Regions from separate parts of the Streptomyces sp. NPDC048516 genome, predicted to be linked through region 2. Evidence: riboswitches for the same ligand, from Rfam matches in the RefSeq annotation. Region 2 holds a riboswitch; the other holds the start of a gene.
The links. A riboswitch is a leader RNA that binds a small molecule or an ion and turns the genes downstream of it on or off. The one in region 2 is predicted to bind glycine.
Positions count from the first base shown of each region.

Region 1: another riboswitch for glycine. It lies ahead of gcvP (aminomethyl-transferring glycine dehydrogenase); the one in region 2 lies ahead of gcvT (glycine cleavage system aminomethyltransferase GcvT).

Region 1 covers NZ_JBICWS010000029.1:46,475-50,679, reverse strand. The annotation lists gene ACGFR7_RS34590 (MerR family transcriptional regulator) at 1-454, shown strand, start outside; gene ACGFR7_RS34585 (DNA polymerase IV) at 520-1,989, shown strand; gene ACGFR7_RS34580 (PRC-barrel domain-containing protein) at 1,890-2,282, opposite strand; glycine riboswitch at 2,397-2,494, shown strand; gene gcvP (aminomethyl-transferring glycine dehydrogenase) at 2,682-4,205, shown strand, end outside.
Region 2 covers NZ_JBICWS010000008.1:291,461-295,665, forward strand. The annotation lists gene ACGFR7_RS18700 (enhanced serine sensitivity protein SseB C-terminal domain-containing protein) at 1-316, opposite strand, end outside; gene ACGFR7_RS18705 (enhanced serine sensitivity protein SseB) at 379-1,176, opposite strand; gene ACGFR7_RS18710 (AAA family ATPase) at 1,269-1,898, opposite strand; glycine riboswitch at 2,246-2,341, shown strand; gene gcvT (glycine cleavage system aminomethyltransferase GcvT) at 2,493-3,620, shown strand; gene gcvH (glycine cleavage system protein GcvH) at 3,768-4,145, shown strand.

The DNA of each region.
Region 1 (4,205 bases), on a different contig from region 2:
AGCGGGCATCACCTATCGGCAGCTCGACTACTGGGCGCGTACGGGCCTGGTGGAGCCGAGCATCCGGCCGGCGTACGGGTCCGGAACCCAGCGGCTCTACAGCTTCCGGGACGTCGTGGTCCTGAAGATCGTCAAGCGGCTGCTGGACACCGGGGTGTCGCTGCAGAACATCCGCACCGCCGTCCAGCACCTGCGGGCGCGCGGGCTGGCGGACCTGACGCGGATGACGCTCATGAGCGACGGTGCGACGGTCTACGAGTGCACCTCGCCCGACCAGGTCGTGGATCTGCTCCAGGGCGGCCAGGGCGTCTTCGGGATCGCCGTGGGCGTGGTGTGGCGGGACGTGGAGGGCGTGCTGTCACAGCTCCACGGGGAGCGCGTGGACACCGGCGAGACCCTGATCGGGAAGAACCCGCACGACGAGCTGGCGCGGCGGCGTAACCGGGCGGGCTGAGTCCGAGGCGGCATCACCGGCCCGGCACGGGCCGATTGTCAGTGGCATGGGGCAGCATCGGAGATGTGAGACCCGCGCCGACGATCCTGCATCTCGACATGGATGCGTTCTTCGCGGCCGCCGAGCAGGCGGCCAAGCCGAGCCTTCGCGGCAAGCCCGTGGTGGTCGGCGGGATCGGCGTGCGCGGGGTGGTCTCCACGGCGTCGTACGAAGCCCGGGTGTTCGGCATCCGGTCCGCGATGCCCACGGCCCAGGCACGTCGGCTGTGCCCCAACGCCGCTTATCTCACCCCGCGCTTCTCGCTGTACCGCCAGGTGAGCGAGACGGTGATGGAGCTGCTGCACGCGCTGTCGCCGCTGGTGGAGCCGCTGAGCCTGGACGAGGCCTTCGTCGACCTGGAAGCGGGCGGGGTGCCGCCTCGGACGGCTGCCGCGCGGGCCGTGGGGGAGCGGCTGCGCCGCGAGATCCGATCCGCCACGGGTCTGACCGGCTCGGTGGGGCTGGCCGGCGCCAAGATGCTGGCGAAGATCGCGTCCGAGGTGGCCAAGCCGAACGGGCTGGTGGTGATCGAGCCCGGTACCGAGCGTGAGCTGCTGGGCCCGATGACGGTGCGGACGCTGCCCGGGGTGGGGCCCGCGACGGCCGAGGCGCTGCGCCGGGCCGGGATCCATACCGTCGCGGAGACCGCGGAGGCCGGTGAGGCCGAGCTGGTGCGGCTGCTGGGCAAGGCGCACGGTGCCGGGCTGTATGCGATGGCGCTGGGCCGGGACGACCGTCCTGTGGTGGCCGAGCGGGACGCGAAGTCCATCTCGGTCGAGGACACCTTCGAGGTCGATCTGACCGACCGGGCGCGGGTGCGGAGCGAGGTACTGCGGCTGGCGGACCGCTGCGTGCAGCGGCTGCGGGCCGCCGGGCGCTCCGGGCGGACGGTGGTCATCAAGGTGCGCAACTACGACTTCTCGACGCTGACCCGCTCCGAGACGCTCCGAGGGCCCACCGACGACCCCGCGGTGATACGGGAGGCCGCCGTGCGGTTGCTGGAGATGGTGGACACCACCGGCGGGGTCCGGCTGCTGGGCGTGGGGGTCAGCGGCCTGGCCGACTTCACACAGGAGGATCTGTTCGCCCAGGTGGCGACGGAGCGCGAGGCGGAGGAGGCGGAGAAGGCCGCGAGAGCGGCGGCGGAGCTGTCCGGGGGCGTGGCGGCGGCGCGGGAGGCCGAGGAGGACCGGCCGCGGCGCTGGCATCCCGGACTGGACGTGGTGCACGACGAGTACGGCCCGGGCTGGGTGCAGGGGAGCGGGGTGGGACGGGTGACCGTGCGCTTCGAAACGCCGTGGTCCGCACCGGGGAGGGTGCGGACCTTTGCTGTCGAGGATCCGGCGCTGCGGCCGGGGGAGCCCCTGCCGCTGGTGGGCGGGGGACCGGCGGACGGTCAGTCGTCCGAGCCGGCGATCCTGCCGAAGTCCTTGTCACCGGAGCCGGGCGACGACACCGCAGGGTCGGAGGCCGGGGAGGAGATATCCAGGCGGTAGTGGTGATAGAGCTGAAGTTCCTGCTCGGGGGAGAGGTGGCGGCCGACGCCGAAGTCCGGCGCGTCCTTGATCAGCTTGCGGTCGTAAGGAATGTGCAGGCCCTCACCGACCATCTTGCTGGGTTCGAGGGGGACGAACGCGTCCCGGCTGAAGAGTCCGGTGCGCACGGCCGCCCACTCCGGTTCCCCCGTCGCGTCGTCGAGATACACCTCGTCGATCGTGCCTATTTTGGCGCCGTTACGGTCGAACGCTTTGCGGCCGATCAGGCTCCGGGGATCGATATCGGTTTGCACGGTCCCTCCAATTGGTCGCAACTGCCCTCTGACAACAACCAAACGGCACATTTCATGCCCTGGCCACTCGAAGGATCCTTCGAGTGCGGCGCTGGTAGGCTGGCCAATGGCCGCAGACCCCGTGCGGGAGAGTCCTTTGTCGTTCGCGACGAGGGCGCCGAAGGAGCAAATCCTCCCCGGAATCTCTCAGGCACACGTACCGCGTGGGCGAGGTCACTCTGGAAAGCAGGGCGGGCCACGGAAGGCACAGCTCCGGGGCCCCTCCTCACCGACGGTGAAAGCCGGGCCGCCTCGCGCGGGCCGGTGAAGCTCTCAGGTTGAGATGACAGAGGGGGAGGCCGTCCGGGCACCCGCGCCGTGGTGCCCCTCGTAGGTCGTACGACCAGGAGGCCCCCGCAGATGACCACCAATCGCATCTCCTTGACCGAGCTGGAACGCGGCACCCCCTTCGAGCACCGGCACATCGGTCCCGACCACGAGGCGCAGGCGAAGATGCTCGCGCACATCGGGTTCGGATCGCTGGATGAGCTCACCGACACCGCCGTTCCCGATGTGATCAAGAGCGCGGAGGCGCTCGGGCTGCCGCAGGCCCGTACCGAGGCCGAGGTGCTGCAGGAGCTGCACGGCCTCGCGGACCGTAACCAGGTGCTGGCGTCCATGATCGGGCTCGGTTACCACGGCACGTTCACCCCGCCGGTGATCCTGCGCAATGTCATGGAGAACCCGGCCTGGTACACGGCCTACACCCCCTACCAGCCGGAGATCTCGCAGGGCCGCCTCGAGGCGCTGCTGAACTTCCAGACGATGGTCGCCGACCTGACCGGTCTGCCCACCTCCGGCTCCTCGCTGCTGGACGAGGGCACCGCGGCCGCCGAGGCGATGGCGCTCTCCCGCAGGGTCGGCAAGGTCAAGCAGGGAATCTTCCTGGTCGACGCCGACTGTCTGCCGCAGACCATCGCCGTGATCGAGACCCGTGCGGAGCCCACCGGCGTCGAGGTCGTGGTCGCCGACCTGTCCGACGGCATCCCGGCCGGGATCGCCGAGCGTGGTGTGTTCGGTGTGCTGCTGCAGTACCCCGGCGCCTCCGGTGCGGTCCGCGACCCGCGCGCCGTGATCGAGCAGGCCCACGAGCTGGGCGCGGTCGTCACCGTCGCCGCCGATCTGCTCGCCCTCACGCTGCTGACCTCGCCCGGCGAGCTCGGCGCGGACATCGCCGTCGGCACCACCCAGCGCTTCGGCGTCCCGATGGGCTTCGGCGGGCCGCACGCCGGCTTCATGGCCGTCCGCGACCAGTTCGCCCGGAGCCTGCCCGGGCGTCTGGTGGGCGTCTCCGTCGACGCCGACGGCAACAAGGCCTACCGCCTCGCGCTGCAGACCCGCGAGCAGCACATCCGCCGGGAGAAGGCCACCAGCAACATCTGCACCGCGCAGGTGCTGCTCGCCGTCATGGCCGGGATGTACGCGGTCTACCACGGCCCCGAGGGTCTGCGGACGATCGCCCGGCGCACCCACCGCTACGCCGCGGTCCTCGCCGAGGGCCTGCGGGCCGGCGGGGTGGAGATCGTCCACGACGCGTACTTCGACACGCTGACCGCGCGGGTGCCCGGCCGGGCCGCCGAGGTCGTCGCCGCCGCCCGCGAGGCCGGTGTCAACCTCCGGCAGGTCGACGCCGACCTCGTCGGTATCGCGTGCGACGAGACCACCGGGCGTGCGCAGCTGGCCGGTGTCTGGGGCGCCTTCGGGGTGCACGGCGACGTCGAGCAGCTGGACGCGGACGCCGCCGAAACGCTGCCGCAGGCCCTGCTGCGCAGCGACGACTACCTCGCCCACCCGGTCTTCCACCAGTACCGCTCCGAGACCGCGATGCTGCGCTACCTGCGCACCCTCGCCGACAAGGACTACGCGCTGGACCGCGGCATGATC
Region 2 (4,205 bases):
GGCCCCAGCGGTCGGGGAAGAGCGAGGCGGCGATCTCCGGGCCGGTGACGACTTCGTGGTCGCGGTTCCAGCCGGAGGCGGCGAGTTCGGGCGCCGAGGTCACACACGGCGCGTAGCCGAGGCCTTCGACCTCCATGTTTCCGTACTGCGCATCGGGCGAACCGGCCCGGCCGTGCCACAGCAGCATCCAGACCTGGCCCGCGGCGAGCGCGTGCAGCAGCGCCTCATAGGCGTCGTAACGGCCGGGCGAGACCTGCTGGAGCAGTTGCTCCAGCGCTCCGGCCGCCGCCGGCCCCTGATGCGCACCCGCGCTCACGTGGTCCGTCCCTTCTGTCCGCAGGGCACGTCATGGGTGCGCCCGCCCGTCATCCGTCCAGCTTACGAGTGGTCCCGAGAGTAGAAGGGCCGCACACGCTCCAGCATCCAGTCGGCGACCGGGTCACCCTGGGCGAGGTCGAGCATGACGAGCTGTACGGGCCAGGGCACCGGCACTGCGCCGAGCGCACGTCCGAGGGCTGACAGTACCGCCTCGCGGGCGGTGCCGTCGTGCAGTGCCGCGGCGTCCGCACCGATCTGCACACCGACGAACAGCGCGGGCGTGTCGCCCTCGACACTTGCCAGGGCACGCCGGGCAGTCAGGACAATTCCGGCGCCGGAGAACTCCAGTCCGGCGGCGGCCAGGAAGTCCACCGGCTCGTCCTGCCAGTCCGGCTCGAAGAGCCGCACCCGGCCGCCGCTGGGCAGACCGGCCTGCTCCTGGCGCCCCTCCCGGCACAATTCGGCCACCGCGGGGGGCGGCAACGGGACGCCGATCGTGCCGTCCGGGTTGACCGCGATGCCGATGCGCGGGGGCAGCCCGCGGGCGAACTCCCGGGCCGGGGCGACGGTGAACGACATATGCGCGCCGACCACCCGCAAGAACTCCTGCTCGGAGCTGTAGACCGGGACATAGGCCGCACCGTCGAGCTCGACGGTGGGCAGATCGAGGCCGCGGGCGCCGGGACCCGCGCTCTCCGGTCCACCGCCGTTGGGCAGCGGCACCCAGACCCTGCTGCGGCCCAGCACCTCGACGATCCGGCCACCGGCGCCCGGGTGCCCGGCCGAGGCGGCCAGCACCTCTTCGAGCTCGTTCGCCGGCCACGCCAGCTGCGGTATCCCCTGCTGCGGAAATGTCATGTGCACCCACCCGTTCCGAACCGCGCCATCTGGCCAAAGACCCTAGACGAGAAGGCGTGCGGAGGGACCCTCGGGGCACGGTGGCGGTGCACTCAGTCGAAGCTGACCGTCTCCAGGGCGCTCGCCGCCCGCCGGTCGAGCAGAACGGCCGAGTCGCAGCCCTTCGGCAGCCGGGCCGACTCCGCCGCGCCGACCAGCCTGCCCACCGCCCCGCGGTGCCGCGCGAAGGCGTACCCCGACACCCCGCGCCCCCGCGACTCCTGGCCGGACAGCGCCACCTCGGGCGCCACATCGAGCAGCACCAGATGCAGCCCGCGGCCGCGGCGCACCGCCGACCGCGCGATCCAGCCACGCACCCAGGCCAGGGTGCCGCAGTCGTGCACCACCACGCTGTCCCCCGAGCGCAGCGCACGGCCCAGCGTCAGGTAGTGGGCGGCCCGGACCAGCGGACGGTAGAGGGCGTACGGCAGCCGGCGCAGCCTGCCGTGCTCCCAGCGCTCGCGGACGTCCTGCGAATCGATGCGGTGCACCACGGCGCCGTGCGCGTCCAGCGGCGGTACGACACGGTGCATCAGGGTGCTCTTGCCGCTGCCCGGCAGACCGGAGACCACCACCAGGTCGCCGGCCGGGAACCGCAGCTCGGTGGCCCCCCTCACCCGTCCGTGGCCCCTCAGATCCACGATTTTCGCACCGCGCCCCGGCCGGACGACGGGCCGCGGCATCCGGCCTGCCCGGGGCCCGGCGGCGGGCGGCACCGCGGGCGCGGTGGCCGGAGGCGCGACGGCCGGAGGCGCGACGGCCGGAGGCACGAGGCCTGAAGTGGCTCCGAATGCCGCTTCACTGTGCACGCGATCGTCCTCCCCGTCCGGTTCTGCTCCGGTTCGAGTCCGTCCCCTACCCGCAGAGTGTCAAGAAAAGGTAATGCCCATCAAGGCTATTGTCCGATCTGCCCACGTCATGGGCGGGGCGGCGGCGGGGGCTCCTCTATCGGGCGATCCCGTGCAATGATGTGGCCGCCACGTGCACATCTCGTCTCACCTGTGCACCGCCAACTGCATACCGGCCGCTTGTAACCCGCGCGGGAGAGTCCCCGGCCGCCATGGCGGGGCGCCGAAGGAGCAAGTCCTCCCTTGAATCTCTCAGGCCCCTATACCGCGCAGGCGAGGCAGATCTGAAAAGCGAGCCGCAGCCCGGCACACGGGGCGGCTCCACCCAAGGTGCAAACCGGGTCCGTTCGCGGGATCCCGGTGAACCTCTCAGGTTCCGATGACAGATGGGGAGAACGTCTTGTCACCCCTGCCTGGGAGCCCGGAACCATGACTGATGCCCCCCGCCGTACCGCGCTGGACGCCACCCATCGTGCGCTCGGCGCCACCATGACCGACTTCGCCGGCTGGGACATGCCGCTGCGCTACAGCAGCGAGCGTGACGAACACGTCGCCGTCCGGACCCGCGCCGGCCTGTTCGACCTCTCCCACATGGGCGAGATCACCGTCACCGGCCCGCAGGCCGCCGACCTCCTCGACTATGCGCTGGTCGGCAACATCGGCGGCGTGAAGACCGGCCGCGCCCGCTACACCATGATCTGCGAGGCCGGGGGCGGCATCCTCGACGACCTGATCGTCTACCGCCTGGCCGACCAGGAGTACATGGTCGTCGCCAACGCCTCCAACGCCCAGGTGGTGCTCGACGCACTGACCGCGCGGGCGGGCGGCTTCGACGCCGCGATCCGCGACGACCGGGACGCCTACGCGCTGCTCGCGGTGCAGGGCCCGGAGTCGCCCGGCATCCTCAAGAAGGTCACCGACGCCGACCTGGACGGCCTGAAGTACTACGCGGGCCTGCCCGGCACCGTCGCCGGCGTCGAGGCGCTGATCGCCCGTACCGGATACACCGGCGAGGACGGCTTCGAGCTGTTCGTCCGGCCGGCCGACGCGGTCGCCCTCTGGGAGGCCCTGACCGAGGCCGGCAAGGACGCCGGTCTGGTGCCCTGCGGCCTGTCCTGCCGGGACACCCTGCGCCTGGAGGCGGGCATGCCGCTGTACGGGCACGAGCTGACGACCTCGACCACACCGTTCGACGCGGGTCTGGGCCGGGTCGTGAAGTTCGAGAAGACGACCAACAACGGCGACTTCGTCGGCCGCAGCGCGCTGGCGGCGGCCGCCGAGCGCGCCGAGGCGAACCCGCCGCGCAAGCTGGTCGGCCTGATCGCCACGGGCCGCCGGGTCCCGCGCGCCGGCTACCCGGTCGTCACGGCCGACGGCACGGTCATCGGTGAGGTCACCTCCGGGGCCCCCTCTCCCACCCTGGGCAAGCCGGTCGCCATCGCCTACGTCGATGCCGCCTACGCCACACCGGGCGCCGAGGGTGTGTGCGTGGACATCCGTGGAAGCCATGAGCCGTACGAGGTCACCGCTCTGCCGTTCTACAAGCGGCAGAAGTAGCAGAAGCGGGAGCTCACCCGGGGCGGACCCGGCAGCGGCGCGCACCCGCGCGCACCCGCGTGTTTCACCGTGCAAGACCCTCCCCCTTGGCGTCACCAGGGGCGACCCCCTTCACGACCACACCCTCGCGTACAGGAGAATCGAGCCATGAGCAACCCCCAGCAGCTGCGCTACAGCAAGGAGCACGAGTGGCTGTCGGGCGCCGAGGAAGGCGTCTCGACGGTCGGCATCACCGAGCACGCGGCCAACGCGCTCGGCGACGTCGTCTACGTGCAGCTCCCCGAGGTCGGTGCCACGGTCGCGGCGGGCGAGACCTGCGGCGAGCTGGAGTCGACCAAGTCGGTCAGCGATCTCTACTCGCCCGTCGACGGTGAGATCACCGAGATCAACGAGGATGTCGTCAACGACCCCTCGCTGGTGAACTCCGCCCCGTTCGAGGGCGGTTGGCTGTTCAAGGTGAAGCTCAGCGGTGAGCCGGGCGAACTGCTCTCGGCCGACGAGTACGCCGCCTTCATCCAGAGCTGAGCCACCCGGCCCCCTACGCCACCGCCCCCGTGGAAGCTCCCCCGGGCTCCGTCCGGGGGA